Regions from separate parts of the Caulobacter sp. FV2ps19 genome, predicted to be linked through region 3. Evidence: predicted binding sites of a transcription regulator. Region 3 holds the regulator's gene; each other region holds the start of a gene.
The links. The regulator LexA, encoded in region 3, represses DNA repair genes until DNA is damaged. The targets are predictions, from matches to a motif close to ATGTTCNCNANNTGTTCT.
Positions count from the first base shown of each region.

Region 1: the regulator LexA is predicted to act here: its motif matches at 1,273-1,290, upstream of ACW18B_RS16680 (ATP-dependent helicase).
Region 2: the regulator LexA is predicted to act here: its motif matches at 1,748-1,765, upstream of recA (recombinase RecA).

Region 1 is NZ_CM178729.1:3,510,633-3,515,072, forward strand. It holds gene ACW18B_RS16670 (acyltransferase) at 1-419, opposite strand, end outside; gene ACW18B_RS16675 (ribbon-helix-helix domain-containing protein) at 648-896, shown strand; gene ACW18B_RS16680 (ATP-dependent helicase) at 1,291-3,678, shown strand; gene ACW18B_RS16685 (hypothetical protein) at 4,116-4,440, shown strand, end outside.
Region 2 is NZ_CM178729.1:1,887,698-1,892,137, forward strand. It holds gene ACW18B_RS08955 (EAL domain-containing protein) at 1-1,480, opposite strand, end outside; gene recA (recombinase RecA) at 1,869-2,933, shown strand; gene alaS (alanine--tRNA ligase) at 3,292-4,440, shown strand, end outside.
Region 3 is NZ_CM178729.1:2,988,251-2,992,690, forward strand. It holds gene trpC (indole-3-glycerol phosphate synthase TrpC) at 1-604, shown strand, start outside; gene lepB (signal peptidase I) at 723-1,532, shown strand; gene ACW18B_RS14210 (lysophospholipid acyltransferase family protein) at 1,649-2,212, shown strand; gene ACW18B_RS14215 (hypothetical protein) at 2,241-2,489, opposite strand; gene lexA (transcriptional repressor LexA) at 2,633-3,343, shown strand; gene mfd (transcription-repair coupling factor) at 3,547-4,440, opposite strand, start outside.

The sequences.
Region 1 (4,440 bases), 520 kb from region 3:
CCCAGCCAGACATGGTCGCCGATGATGATGGACCGGGCGGGATTGATGCGCTCCAGCGTATCGCCATCGTAGATCGGATGCATGTCGCTGACGTCCATATGGATATCGGTCGAGAACAGGCAGTCCTCGCCGATCAGGATCTCGCCCGTCTCGTGCATCGAAATGCCCACCGCGCCAAAGGTGGTCCCCGCCCCGATACGAATGACGCCGCCTTCCCCGCGAACGACGCGGATCATGCCCTCAATGATGCACCCATCGCCGATCTCGACAACCGTTCCGGTCCCTTGCAGCCATAGGCTGGCGTTGAGAACGACGTTCTTGCCGACGCGCAAGGTGTTGCGTTCGCCCTGGATGACCACGCGCCCTTGAGGCTCGCTCTGCAGCTCCAAAACTGTGCCGTCTACGGCATGTTCGATCACTCTGTGCCCCATTGTGACGGACTATCGCGCGGTCTTGTACGCCCGCGCTCGGTGACCTGACTATAGTGGGAGACGGGCCATGCAAAGCACGCAGCGGCGCGAGCGGGCAGGTCTGGCGCGCCGCCCCCCTTGGGAAGCCTTTGCGCGACGGGGCGCATCAGGCATCCTCCGGTCGGATCCGAGACGAAGACGCAGCGTCAGCGACGATCAGGAGGCGATCAGCCGGCTATGGGCAGTCTGAAGAAGCGATCGGTCAATCTGGCGGGTCACGCCACCTCGCTGGCGTTGGAACACGAGTTCTGGGCCGTGCTGGAGACCGCCGCCCAGGCCGACGCCCTGAGCCTGGCCGCCCTGATCCAGCGGATCGACAGCGGCCGGGGCGACCGTCCCCTTGCCTCGGCCTGCCGGGTCTTCGCGCTCAAGCGCGCAGCGCTGGGTCAGCCGGGATTGGGTGAAGCCGGCAGCGGAACCGGCTGAGGCTCGGGCATCGTCCGAGAGGGAACGGTCGGGGTCTTGAAATCGAGGCCCGGCGAAAGACCGGTCATCCCGCCCAGACGCCAGGCCATCCAAAGGGTCAGAGCCACGACCCCGATGACCAGGGCAGCCGTCCAAACTCCGAAGCCGCCTCGCGGCGATCGTGCCGATTTCACGGTCATCGTCCGCGATCGCGAGCGGCTGAAAGCTTGACGGTGGCGACGATCACCACCGGCCCGCTGACCGTGGCCGCCCGGCCGAACCGGCCGCTTCTGGAGTACTGAGCCATGCTGGCCTCCCGCGATTGATCTTTCAGATCAACGATGGTCCGCCATGGCGGTTCCCTAATCGCCGCCGAGGGGCTTAAGCCGGCGAGCGTTCGTGCTACATATGTTCCATGTCTTCAGGCTTCGACTCGCGCCCTCCTCAGGGCGACCTTCCCTCCCCGCGCATCTCCGATCTGGCCCGGCCTCGCGGTCCGGCCGGCGGCGCGACCGACTATCTTGAAGGGTTGAACCCCGAGCAGCGCGAGGCCGTGGAAACCACCGAGGGTCCGGTTCTGGTCCTGGCCGGCGCCGGCACCGGCAAGACCCGGGTTCTGACCACCCGCCTTGCCCACATCCTGACCACCGGTCGCGCCCGTCCCTGGGAACTTCTGGCCGTCACCTTCACCAACAAGGCCGCCCGCGAGATGCGCGAGCGGATCACCCATATCATCGGCCCGCAGGCCGAGGATCTGCGCTGGCTGGGCACCTTCCACTCGGTCGCCGCCCAGATCCTGCGCCGCCACGCCGAACTGGTGGGCCTGAAGTCCAGCTTCACCATCATCGACAACGACGATCAGGAGCGCCTGCTCAAGCAGCTGATCGAGGCCGCCAACATCGACGCCAAGCGCTGGACGCCCAAGATCCTGGCCGGCCTGATCGATCACTGGAAGAACCGTGGCTGGACGCCCGATCGCCTGCCCCCGGCCGAGGGCGGCGAGTTCGCCGGCGGAAAGGGCGCCACCCTCTATCGGCAGTATCAGGAGCGGATGCGGATCCTCAACGCCTGCGATTTCGGCGATCTGCTGCTGCACAACATCACCATCTTCACCAGCCACCCGGACGTCCTGACCGACTACCAGACCCGCTTCAAATACGTGCTGGTCGACGAGTATCAGGACACCAATATCGCCCAGTACCTGTGGCTGCGCCTGCTGGCCCAGGGACGGCAGAACGTGTGCTGCGTCGGCGACGACGACCAGTCGATCTATGGCTGGCGCGGGGCCGAGGTCGACAACATCCTGCGGTTCGAGCGCGACTTCCCGGGCGCCAAGGTGGTTCGCCTGGAGCGCAATTATCGGTCCACGGAACATATCCTGGCCGCGGCCTCGGGCCTGATCACCGCCAACAAGGACCGCCTGGGCAAGACCCTGTGGACCGAGGCCATGGGCGGCGAAAAGGTCAAGGTCAGCGGCGTCTGGGACGGCGAGGCCGAGAGCCGGATGGTCGCCGACGAGATCGAGAAGGCCAAGCGGGCCGGTCGCAAGTTCACCCAGATGGCCATTCTGGTGCGCGCCAGCTTCCAGATGCGCGCCTTCGAAGAGCGCTTCGTGATGCTGCAGATCCCCTACAAGGTGGTCGGCGGCCCGCGCTTCTTCGAACGGGCCGAGATCCGCGACGCCCACGCCTATCTGCGCCTGATCCAGTCGCCCGACGATGATCTGGCCTTCGAGCGCATCGTCAACACGCCCAAGCGCGGCATCGGCGACACCTCGGTGCAGAAGCTTCTGCACATCGCCCGGGCCGAAAGCCTGCCGGCGGTGGAGTCCGCTCGCGTCCTGGTCGGCAGCGACGAGCTTCCGGCCCGCACCCGCACGGCGCTGTCCAACTTCCTGCGCGATCTGGATCGCTGGCGGGCCCTGGCCCAGACCATGCCGCATCAGCGGGTGCTGGAAGCGGTGCTGGAAGAGAGCGGCTATACTGACGCCCTGCGCCTCGACAAGGGCCCCACCAGCCAGACGCGGCTGGAAAACCTCAAGGAGCTCGTCCAGTCGATGAGCGCCTTCGACACCCTGGAAAGCTATCTGGAGCACGTGTCGCTGGTCATGGACCTCGACAAGGGTTCCAGCGACGACTCGGTCTGGATCATGACCCTGCACGCGGCCAAGGGCCTGGAGTTCCCGCTGGTCTTCCTTCCCGGCTGGGAAGAAGGCGTGTTCCCCAGCCAGCGCAGCATGGACGACAAGGGGACCAAGGGCCTCGAGGAAGAGCGGCGTCTGGCCTATGTGGGCATCACCCGGGCCCGCGAAGAGGCCCGGATCAGCTTCGTGGCCAACCGGCAGGTCTATGGCCGCTGGACCAGCCAGCTGCCCAGCCGCTTCGTCGACGAACTGCCCCTGGCCCATGTCGAGGCGGCGTCCGAGACCGGCTATTACGGTGGCGGTCCCGGCATGCAGCAGACGGCGGCCTCGCGTTGGGATGACACCGGACAAAGCTCGTTTGGCGGCTCGGGCTATGACAGCCCCGGCTGGAAACGGGCCCAGGACCGCGTCGCCGCCCCGTCGTGGAGCAAGCCGCGCACCGGCGGATCTGGCGGGCGTTCCGCCCCGATCGAGGGCGAAGGCCGGCTGGTGGCGGTGTCGGCCAGCTCGGCCGCCAGCGCCTACAAGCGCGGCGACAGGGTGTTCCACGTCAAGTTCGGTTACGGCAAGGTCTCGGCCGTCGAGGGCAACAAGCTGTCGGTTTCGTTCGACAAGGCCGGCGACAAGAAGGTCATCGACAGTTTCGTCGAGAAGGCGTGACGGTCGGGCTCCGCTCAACGTCTTCGTCACTTGCCCCCTACTGACCGCTGACGCGGTCATCTTCCCCCTAAGGGGGAGGGCTATCGCATATGGGTTGCTGACGGACCCAAGCCTTTAACAAACTCAAAAATCTTGCCTTCCTGGGCCTTGTGCCCAGGACCCATGTTTGAGGCAGGCTTTGATTTGGGCGCTATTCGCGGCTGAACGGCCCGTAACACCGACCCAAGTCCGCATCGGCGGCGCCATGGGTCCTGGGCACAAGGCCCAGGAAGGCTGGGTCTTTTAGCGCCAGATCCATATGCGATAGCCCTGGCCTCCGGGGGGGAAGACGGCTTCGTAGCAGCCCGTAGGGGGCCAGCGCCCTCGGCCGGGACAGGCGAAGAAGGATTTCCCTCGCCCCGATCGAACGAAATCGCGCGCCAGGCGCTATCAGCGTCATGGACATCGACCTCCAGCCCCTGAAGACCTTCGTCCTGTCCCGGCCGGTGGCTTACGGCGCGCCCACGGCCGCCGTGTTGGGCGTGATCCTGGGCCTGATGATCCGCGTGGGCCCCCAGACGTCCCCCTCGGTCAGCATGGAACCCTATGCCGGCAGGCCTGCTGTTGAGGAAACCGCCGAGCCCATCTCGCTGCCGGCAGGGAAGATCCCGGACTATATGGTCGGGACCGACTTCGTCGCCTCCGCTCAAAAACGCCCGATCGAGCCTGCCGACTATGTTTACGAAGCCCGGACGATCGAGCCCCAAGAGGTCGAACCTCCGG
Region 2 (4,440 bases), 1.1 Mb from region 3:
CCTGGCGCACCACCTCCTCGACCTCGAGGGTCTCGACCATCTCGGCGACCGTGCGGACCTGCAGGTCCTTGCAGAGTTCAACCAGCCGCCTGACCATCGCGCCGTCACGGCCGTTGTCGGCGAGTTCGCGAACATAGCGGCCATCGATCTTGACGATATCCAGGCTCAGTTGCTGCAGATAGGCGAACGAGGTCGCGCCGGCTCCGAAATCATCCAGACAGACGAGCGAACCCATGGCGCGCAGCGCCTGGATATGACGATTGGCGCGCGGCAGGTCGTCGATAGCGGCGGATTCGGTGATCTCGAAAATCAGGCGGCCCTTGGCCTGGTCATATCGGGCCAGGGTGCGCGTGACGTGGTCGACGAAGCTCTCATGGACGATGGTGCGGCCTGAGACGTTGACCGCCAGTTTCAGTTCACCCGTCCGATCCTGAACCAGGCGCTGAACCGATTTCTCGACGATGGCGTGGTCCAGTTCCGCGATCAGGTCGAATTCCTCAGCCATGCGGATCAGGGCGAACGGGCTGGCGCCGTCCTCGAACCGCACCAGCACCTCGTGGTGATGGGCCAGGCCGGTGGCCAGGCTGACCACGGGCTGGAAGGCCAGGTCAAAGCGCCGTTGACTGACCGCGACGCCCAGGGCTCCAGCCCGCGCCAGGGTGCGCTTGACCGAGCGGTTCATCGCTTCGGACAAGGTCATCGGCGGCGCGTCCTTAAGCCCCTCCCGCAGGAAGTCGTCGAGGGCGTAGCGCAGCGCGCGCAGGGCGCGTGAGGGCGCTGAGTGCGCCTCCAGCGACACGATATGAGCCTCGACGTCCATCGACACGACGCGACCAAGCCGACGCATGAGGGTGTCTGGATCTTCGTCCTTGGCGCGCAGGACGGCGTAGCGATCGTCCGACAGGCGGGTGGCGGCCCCCCCGCCATGGGACTCGGCCCGCACTGCGCCGGCCACCTGACTATCCAGGGCTTCGGCCTCGGCCTGCGGCAGGCCTGCCCGCTTGTCGCCGAGACCGGCAAATTCAATCATTGCCAGTTCAAGTTCCAGGCCGGTGACCCTTGCGGCCTCGAACAAGCCTTTGGCGATATCATCGAAGGATTCGCGCGCATGCAGGCCGGACTTCTCACCGCGAGGGCTTGCGGGATGGCCAGGCGTCACCGCGCAAGACACTCGACCCTTGTTTTCGGGCAGGGCGCGTATCACCAGGCTGATATAGCGTTCAACGGGGTCGGCCAGGCGTAGAACAATCGGGCCCCGGCGCGCGCCGTCGTCCGCGCAGGCCAGGATTGCGTCGATCAGCGGTTGGTCTTCGGTCGCGAACAGGTCGCGCCAAACCTTGCCCATCAGCGCGGCTTCGCTCTGGCCCATGATGCGTTGCGCGGCGCCAAGGGCCATATCGATCTTGCCGTCGCGAATTTCGACAAGCAGATCGGCGCTGGCGAAAGCCAGGCCAAGCAGACGGCGCGGGTCGATAGACAAAACGATGATCCCCCAAGGCGTCCGAGCGTGGCACAGGGTTCTTTAAGGAGCCCTTTCCATGCGCGGCAAAATGCCTGCGACCTTCTGTCGTTTCCTTGGCTGCAAGGCGCGTCATGTTCATCCTCGATCGCGCTTATGGGCAGGGACGGCGCCGCGCCTGCGGCGGTCTCAGCGCAATGAGGCTCTTTTCGACGCAGCCGGTCGGAGGGCGCGCCTGAAACAGAGCCTCAAAACTGAAAGCGGTGTTTTTCCTGCCGAAAGGCGCGTGGAACATCTTGCGAACACGGAACAAAGGCGGTACAAATCGAAGTGTTCCACAGGGTGTTGGCGCGCGGTGCGCGAACGGCCGGTAGCTCGGGTGGAATCATGAAATAAGGGCGCATCTCCAATGAACCAGGCGGCTTTGAGACTCGTGGGCAAGGAAGAAGGCGACAAGCAGCGGGCCCTAGAGGCGGCGCTAGCGCAGATTGATCGGGCGTTCGGCAAGGGCTCGGTTATGAAGCTGGGCGATAAGGGCAAGGTCGAGATGGAGTCTGTCTCCACCGGCTCGCTCGGTCTGGACATCGCCCTCGGCATCGGCGGCCTGCCCAAGGGGCGGGTGATCGAGATCTACGGTCCGGAAAGCTCCGGCAAGACGACGCTCGCCCTGCACGTGGTGGCCGAGGTCCAGAAGGCCGGCGGCACCGCTGCCTTCGTCGACGCCGAGCATGCCCTGGATCCGGGCTATGCGTTCAAGCTGGGGGTCAATCTCGACAACCTGCTGGTCTCGCAGCCCGACAATGGTGAGCAGGCTCTGGAGATCACCGATACGCTCGTGCGCTCCGGCGCCGTCGATGTGGTGGTGATCGACTCGGTTGCGGCCCTGACCCCCAAGGCGGAAATCGAGGGCGAGATGGGCGACAGCCTGCCCGGTCTTCAGGCTCGCCTGATGAGCCAGGCCCTGCGCAAGCTGACCGGCTCGATCAACAAGACCAACACCATCGTCATCTTCATCAACCAGATTCGCCACAAGATCGGTGTGATGTATGGCAGCCCGGAAACCACGACGGGCGGCAACGCCCTGAAGTTCTACGCGTCCGTGCGTCTCGATATCCGACGCACCGGCTCGGTAAAGGTGCGCGACGAAATCATCGGCAATAATGTTCGGGTCAAGGTGGTCAAGAACAAGGTCGCCCCGCCGTTCCGTGAGGTCGAGTTCGACATCATGTACGGCGAGGGCATTTCCAAGCTGGGCGAGATCATCGATCTGGGCGTCAAGGCCGGGGTGATCGACAAGGCCGGCTCTTGGTTCTCCTATAACAGCCAGCGCATCGGCCAGGGTCGTGACAATGCCCGCGAGTTCCTGAAGGCCAACAAGGATATGTGCGCCGAGATCGAGGCGGCCGTTCGCAAGTCTTCCCAGAAGATCGAGGAAGAGCTTCTGGTCGGTGGTCCCGAAGAGGGCGACGAATAGGGCATTAAGTTTCGCGACCGTCGCCTGCCCGGGCGTCTCCCGCCTCGATATGACGCCCGTGGCTCCCCGCCGAGACGGCCGCGATCCCCCGGACGCCTGGACCCCACTCCAGGCGTCCGATTTCGTTTGGGGATCGGCGCCGACAAGCCAGCCCTTGCCAGGGTGCGTTGCGCTCTGCGGCAGGCTCCAGGGCCAAGACGTGAGGCGGTGAACTCGCATCGCCCGGCCTGTTCAGTCGCCCTTTATCCGTGCTCATCCCGTCCCCAAGTTTGACGAGGTTTCCACTCCGCGGAAAACCGCGCTATGCAGCGGCCCACGCCGGACTGCCAACCACTGTTTGAAGATCCTTGAGACGCCCATGCCCAGCCTGAACGAGATCCGCGGAACCTTCCTCGACTATTTCGGCAAGGCCGATCACGCGATCACGCCGTCGGCGCCGCTGGTGCCGCAGAACGATCCGACGCTGCTGTTCGTCAATGCCGGTATGGTGCCGTTCAAGAACGCCTTCACCGGCGCCGAGACGCCAGCCTATCCGCGCGCGGTCAGTTCGCAAAAGTGCGTTCGCGCCGGGGGTAAGCACAACGACCTGGACAATGTCGGCTACACCGCCCGCCACCACACCTTCTTCGAGATGTTGGGCAATTTCTCGTTCGGCGACTATTTCAAGGAACAGGCGATCACTCACGCCTGGACCCTGCTGACCCGGGATTTCGCCCTGCCCAAGGACAAGCTGTTGGTCACGGTGTATCACACCGACGACGAGGCGGCTGATCTGTGGAAGAAGATCGCCGGTCTGAGCGACGATCGCATCATCCGCATCCCGACCAGCGATAACTTCTGGTCCATGGGCGACACTGGGCCGTGCGGTCCGTGTTCGGAAATCTTCTTCGACCACGGCGAAGGCATTCCCGGTGGCCCTCCGGGCAGTCCGGACGAGGATGGCGACCGGTTCATCGAGATCTGGAACCTGGTCTTCATGCAGTTCGAGCAGCTGGCCGGCGGTGAGCGCCTGGCGCTGCCCAAGCCCTCGATCGACACCGGCATGGGCCTGGAACGGGTGACCGCCGTCCTGCAGGGCGTGCACAACAACTACGACATCGACCTGTTCAAGACCCTGATCGCCGCCAGCGTCGAGCTGACCGGGGTCAAGGCGGAAGGCGCCGAGGCGCCGTCGCACCGGGTGATCGCCGACCATCTGCGCTCATCGTCCTTCCTGCTGGCCGACGGCGTCACGCCCTCGAACGAGGGACGAGGCTATGTGTTGCGCCGCATCATGCGCCGCGCCATGCGTCACGCCTATCTGCTGGGCGCCCAGGAGCCCCTGATGCACCGCCTGGCCCCGACCCTGGTGGCCGAGATGGGCCAGGCCTATCCGGAACTGCGTCGGGCTGAAGCCTCGATCGTCGAGACCCTGCGTCAGGAGGAGGAGCGTTTCCGCGTCACCCTCGGGCGCGGCATGGGTCTGCTGGACGAGGCCACGGCCAATCTGTCGACCGGCGGCGTGCTG
Region 3 (4,440 bases):
GGCTTCGCCGTCCAAGGGCCTGATCCGCGCCGATTTCGATCCGCCGGCCCTGGCCCGCAATTACGAAGCCGGCGGCGCGTCCTGCCTGTCGGTGCTGACCGACGGCCCCAGCTTTCAGGGCGCCGATCCCTTTCTGATCGACGCCCGCGCCGCCGTCAGCCTGCCCTGCATCCGCAAGGACTTCCTGGTCGACCCTTGGCAGGTGGCTGAAAGTCGCGCCCTGGGCGCCGACGCCATCCTCGTGATCCTGGCGATGATCGACGACGCCGTCGCTGCCGACCTGATGGCCGAAGCCGAGCGCCTGGGCATGGACGCCCTGGTCGAGGTGCATGACGAGGCCGAAATGGCCCGGGCCGGCGCGCTGGGCGCGACCCTGGTGGGCATCAACAATCGAGACCTGAAAAGCTTCGTGGTCGACCTGGCCGTGACCGAGCGCCTGGCCGCCCAGGCCCCGCAGGACGCCCTTCTGGTCACCGAAAGCGGGGTCTTCACCGCCGCCGACGCGGCCCGGATGGAAGCGGCCGGCGCGACGGCGATGCTGGTCGGCGAAAGCCTCATGCGTCAGGCCAATGTCACCGAGGCGACCCGGGCGCTGCTGGCTTGAGGACTATGCTCGGGCGCTGGAAGCAGCCCTCGGCAAGCATTCTAATGACAAACCCGTAAGCCATGATTTAGCCAGGCTGAGCCCTACACTCTGCCTTCGGACGGTAGCGGGGACCACCATGACCAACGACAGCAAGCCAAAGACCGGCTGGGCTCCGGGCCTGATCGACACCGCCAAGACCTTCGCGCTGGTCGCGGCCATCATGCTGATCCCGCGCACGGTGCTGTGCCAGCCCTTCACCATTCCGTCGGGCTCGATGGAGCCGACCCTGCTGGTCGGCGACTACATCCTGGTCTCGAAATTCCCCTATGGGATCAGCCGGCATTCTGCGCCGTTTAGCCCGCCGATGGGTCAGGGACGGCTGTTTGGCCACCAACCCGAGCGCGGCGACGTGGTGGTGTTCAAGCGACCTGGCGACGGCCGCACCGACATTATCAAACGGCTGGTCGGCCTGCCGGGCGACCGGATCCAGGTTCGTGGCGGCGTCTTGCGGATCAATGACCGGCCGGTCCGGCAGGTGTCTCAGGGCGTACGCGCCGAGGACGATGACGACCATCCGGCGGTGGTCGAGGAGATCGCCGAGACCCTGCCCAATGGCCGGACCTATCTGACCCATAGCCAGGGTCCGCGCACGGCGGCGGCCAATACCGGCGTCTATGTGGTGCCGGCCGGCTGCTATTTCGTGATGGGCGACAATCGCGACAATTCGGTCGACAGCCGCTTCGACCCCGGCCGCGTTCCGGCGGGCGAAGCCGCCTGCCCCTGGAACGCCGAACTGGATCGCTATCTGCCCCCCGAGACCGGCATGGGCTTCGTGCCGTTCGACAATCTGGTCGGCCGGGCCGAGCGCGTACTGTTCTCCTGGGACGCCAAGTCCGGCCTGCGCCTGGGCCGCACCTTGAAGTCGCTCTCGGCGCCCCAGACCTGACGCACGCCTGAGCGCCAGCCATAGAGGCGCTCGGCTCTGGCGCCCTGAGCGCTTCTCGGACACATTGCCCCCACGACAGTCGCGCCGAAGCGGATTCGTCCGGGAGGGTGGTTGAGATGGGCCTTGTCGCCCGCATCGTGAAATGGGCGCTGGTCGCCTTCTTTCGGCGTCAGGGCTGGACGGTGGAGGGCGCAGCGCCCTCGCCGCGCAAGTTCGTGGTCATCGCCGCCCCGCACACCAGCAACTGGGACTTTGTCTATTTCCTCGGCGCGGCCGACTCCCTGAAGGTCGAGCTCAGCTTCATGGGCAAGGCCTCGCTGTTTCGCTGGCCGTTCGACAGGATGATGCGCGATCTGGGCGGCGTGCCGGTCGATCGCTCCAAGTCTGGCGACACGGTCCAGGCCATGGTCGATGAGTTCGCCCGCCGCGACGAGTTCATGCTGACCATCGCGCCCGAAGGCACGCGCGGGAAGGCGCAGCAGTGGAAGACCGGCTTCTACAATATCGCCTTGAAAGCCGGCGTGCCGCTGGTGTGCGGCTATATCGACTATGAGCGCAAGATCATCGGCCTGGGGCCCACCTTGGTCCCCAGCGGCGACTATGAAGGGGATCTGGCCAAACTGGCCGCGTTCTATCGAACCTTCACCGGTAAGCACCTGGATCGGGCGACCGCGCTTTAGGCGCGAATCGCCGCGCGCGAGGCGCGACTCAACCTGAGGCCGCCGCCGTCCGAAGCGGTTCGACATTGGCCGGCGGCGAAACCTTGCGGCCCATGCTCCAGTTCGACTGCAGGCGAACCTTGGGGTTGGGCGCCGACCAGATCTCGCCCGTGCCGTCGATCGCCACCACCCAGATCAGGTGATGTTCCTGGCCGTAGTCGATGACCGCAAAGGCGAATCCCGTCCCCTTGCCTTCGACAGAGACCGGTACGGTCGGGTTCAGTTGGTTGAAACTCACGACGAAAGCCCTCCTGTGCGGCTTTCGGCTCAACGGCGAAGGGGGCGAGAGCGTTCCTAAGTCGTCAACTTGACATTAAGGAAGAACGCCTAGAGAACATTCGCAAGGTTTGCGGTTTGTTCCGCGTCGTCCTCGAGGTCGAGATGCTTACGCGCAAGCAGCACGAGCTGCTGATGTTCATCCATGAACGCATCAAGGAGAGCGGGGTCTCGCCCTCTTTCGACGAGATGAAGGAGGCGCTGGATCTGGCGTCGAAGTCGGGCATCCACCGCCTGATCACGGCCCTGGAAGAGCGCGGCTTCATCCGGCGTCTGGCCCACCGGGCCCGGGCGCTGGAGGTGGTGAAGCTGCCGCAGCAGGCCACGACCGCCTCGCCGCCCAAGGGCCGCGGGACATTCAAGCCGCAGGTGGTCGAGGGCGGCGGCGCGCCCCCCGCCATGAACGGCGGGTCTTCGTCGGCCCCGGCCAACGACAGCCGCGAGCTGCCGATCCTGGGCAAGATCGCCGCTGGCACACCCATCGACGCCATCCAGCACGAACGCGACCGCCTGCCGGTGCCCGAAAGCATGCTGGGCGGCGGCGAACACTATGTGCTCGAGGTGCAGGGCGACTCGATGATCGAGGCCGGCATCCTCGACGGCGACTATGTGATCATCAAGAAGGGCGACACCGCCACCTCCGGCGAGATCGTCGTGGCCTTGGTCGGCGAGGAAGCCACGCTGAAACGCCTGCGCAAGAAGGGCGGCTCGATCGCCCTGGAAGCCGCCAACCCCAAATACGAGACCCGCATCTTCGGACCCGATCAGGTCGAGGTGCAGGGCAAGCTGGTGGGGCTGATCCGGCGGTACCACTGAGGCTTGATTAGAGCTTTTCGAGATTGAAGGCCGCCCCGGTTGGGGCGGCCGTTTTCGTTGTAAATTAGCTTGTCATCCCGGCCGCAGCGAAGCGGAGCGCCGGGACCCAGGGGCAAACACGATGCGCCGGCCCCTGGGTCCCAGACAGCCTCTGCGAGGCTTCCGGGATGACAAGGATTTTGAGCTTTAGAGCTCCCCCCGCCCTACTCCCTGGCGATCCGCGCCAGCTGGACCAGGATCTTCTCGGCCGCATCCAGACGCTGGGCCGGGGTGTCCCATTCGCCCTTGATCACCACCTTCTGGTCGGGACGCACCTTCCAGACGATATTGTTCTTGGCGACATACTGCATGAGCCCCAGCGGATTGGCGTAACTATCATTCCTGAAACTCGCCACCGCGCCCTTGGGGCCGACATCGATCTTGGCGACATTGGCCTCGCGGCACAGGCCCTTGATGGCGACCACCTTGAGCAGGGAGTCGGTCTCGGGCGGCAGCGGGCCGAAGCGGTCGATCAGTTCGGCGGCCAGGGCTTCGCGGTCGGCGGACTTCTCGGCTTCCGACAGGCGGCGATAGAGCGACAGGCGCACATTGAGGTCGGGCACATAGTCGTCGGGGATCATCACCGCCGAGCCGGTATTGATCTGCGGCGACCAGCCACGATCCTCCAGCAGGGCCTCGGCGCCCTGGCGCTGACGCAGTTCGGCGACGGCGTCTTCCAGCATCTGCTGATAGAGCTCGACGCCGATTTCCTTGATGTGGCCGCTCTGCTCGTCGCCCAAGAGGTTGCCGCCGCCGCGCTGGTCCAGGTCGTGGCTGGCCAGTTGGAAGCCGGCGCCCAGGCTGTCGAGGGACTGCAGCACCTGCAGACGCTTCTCGGCCGACAGGGTGATGGTCTTCTCGTTGGGCGTGGTCAGATAGGCGTAGGCGCGGGCCTTGGAACGGCCCACGCGGCCACGGATCTGATACAGCTGGGCCAGGCCGAACATGTCGGCGCGGTGGACGATCAGGGTGTTGGCCGACGGAATATCCAGCCCGCTTTCGACGATCGTGGTGGCGAGCAGCACGTCGTACTGGCCCTCATAGAAGGCCGTCATCAC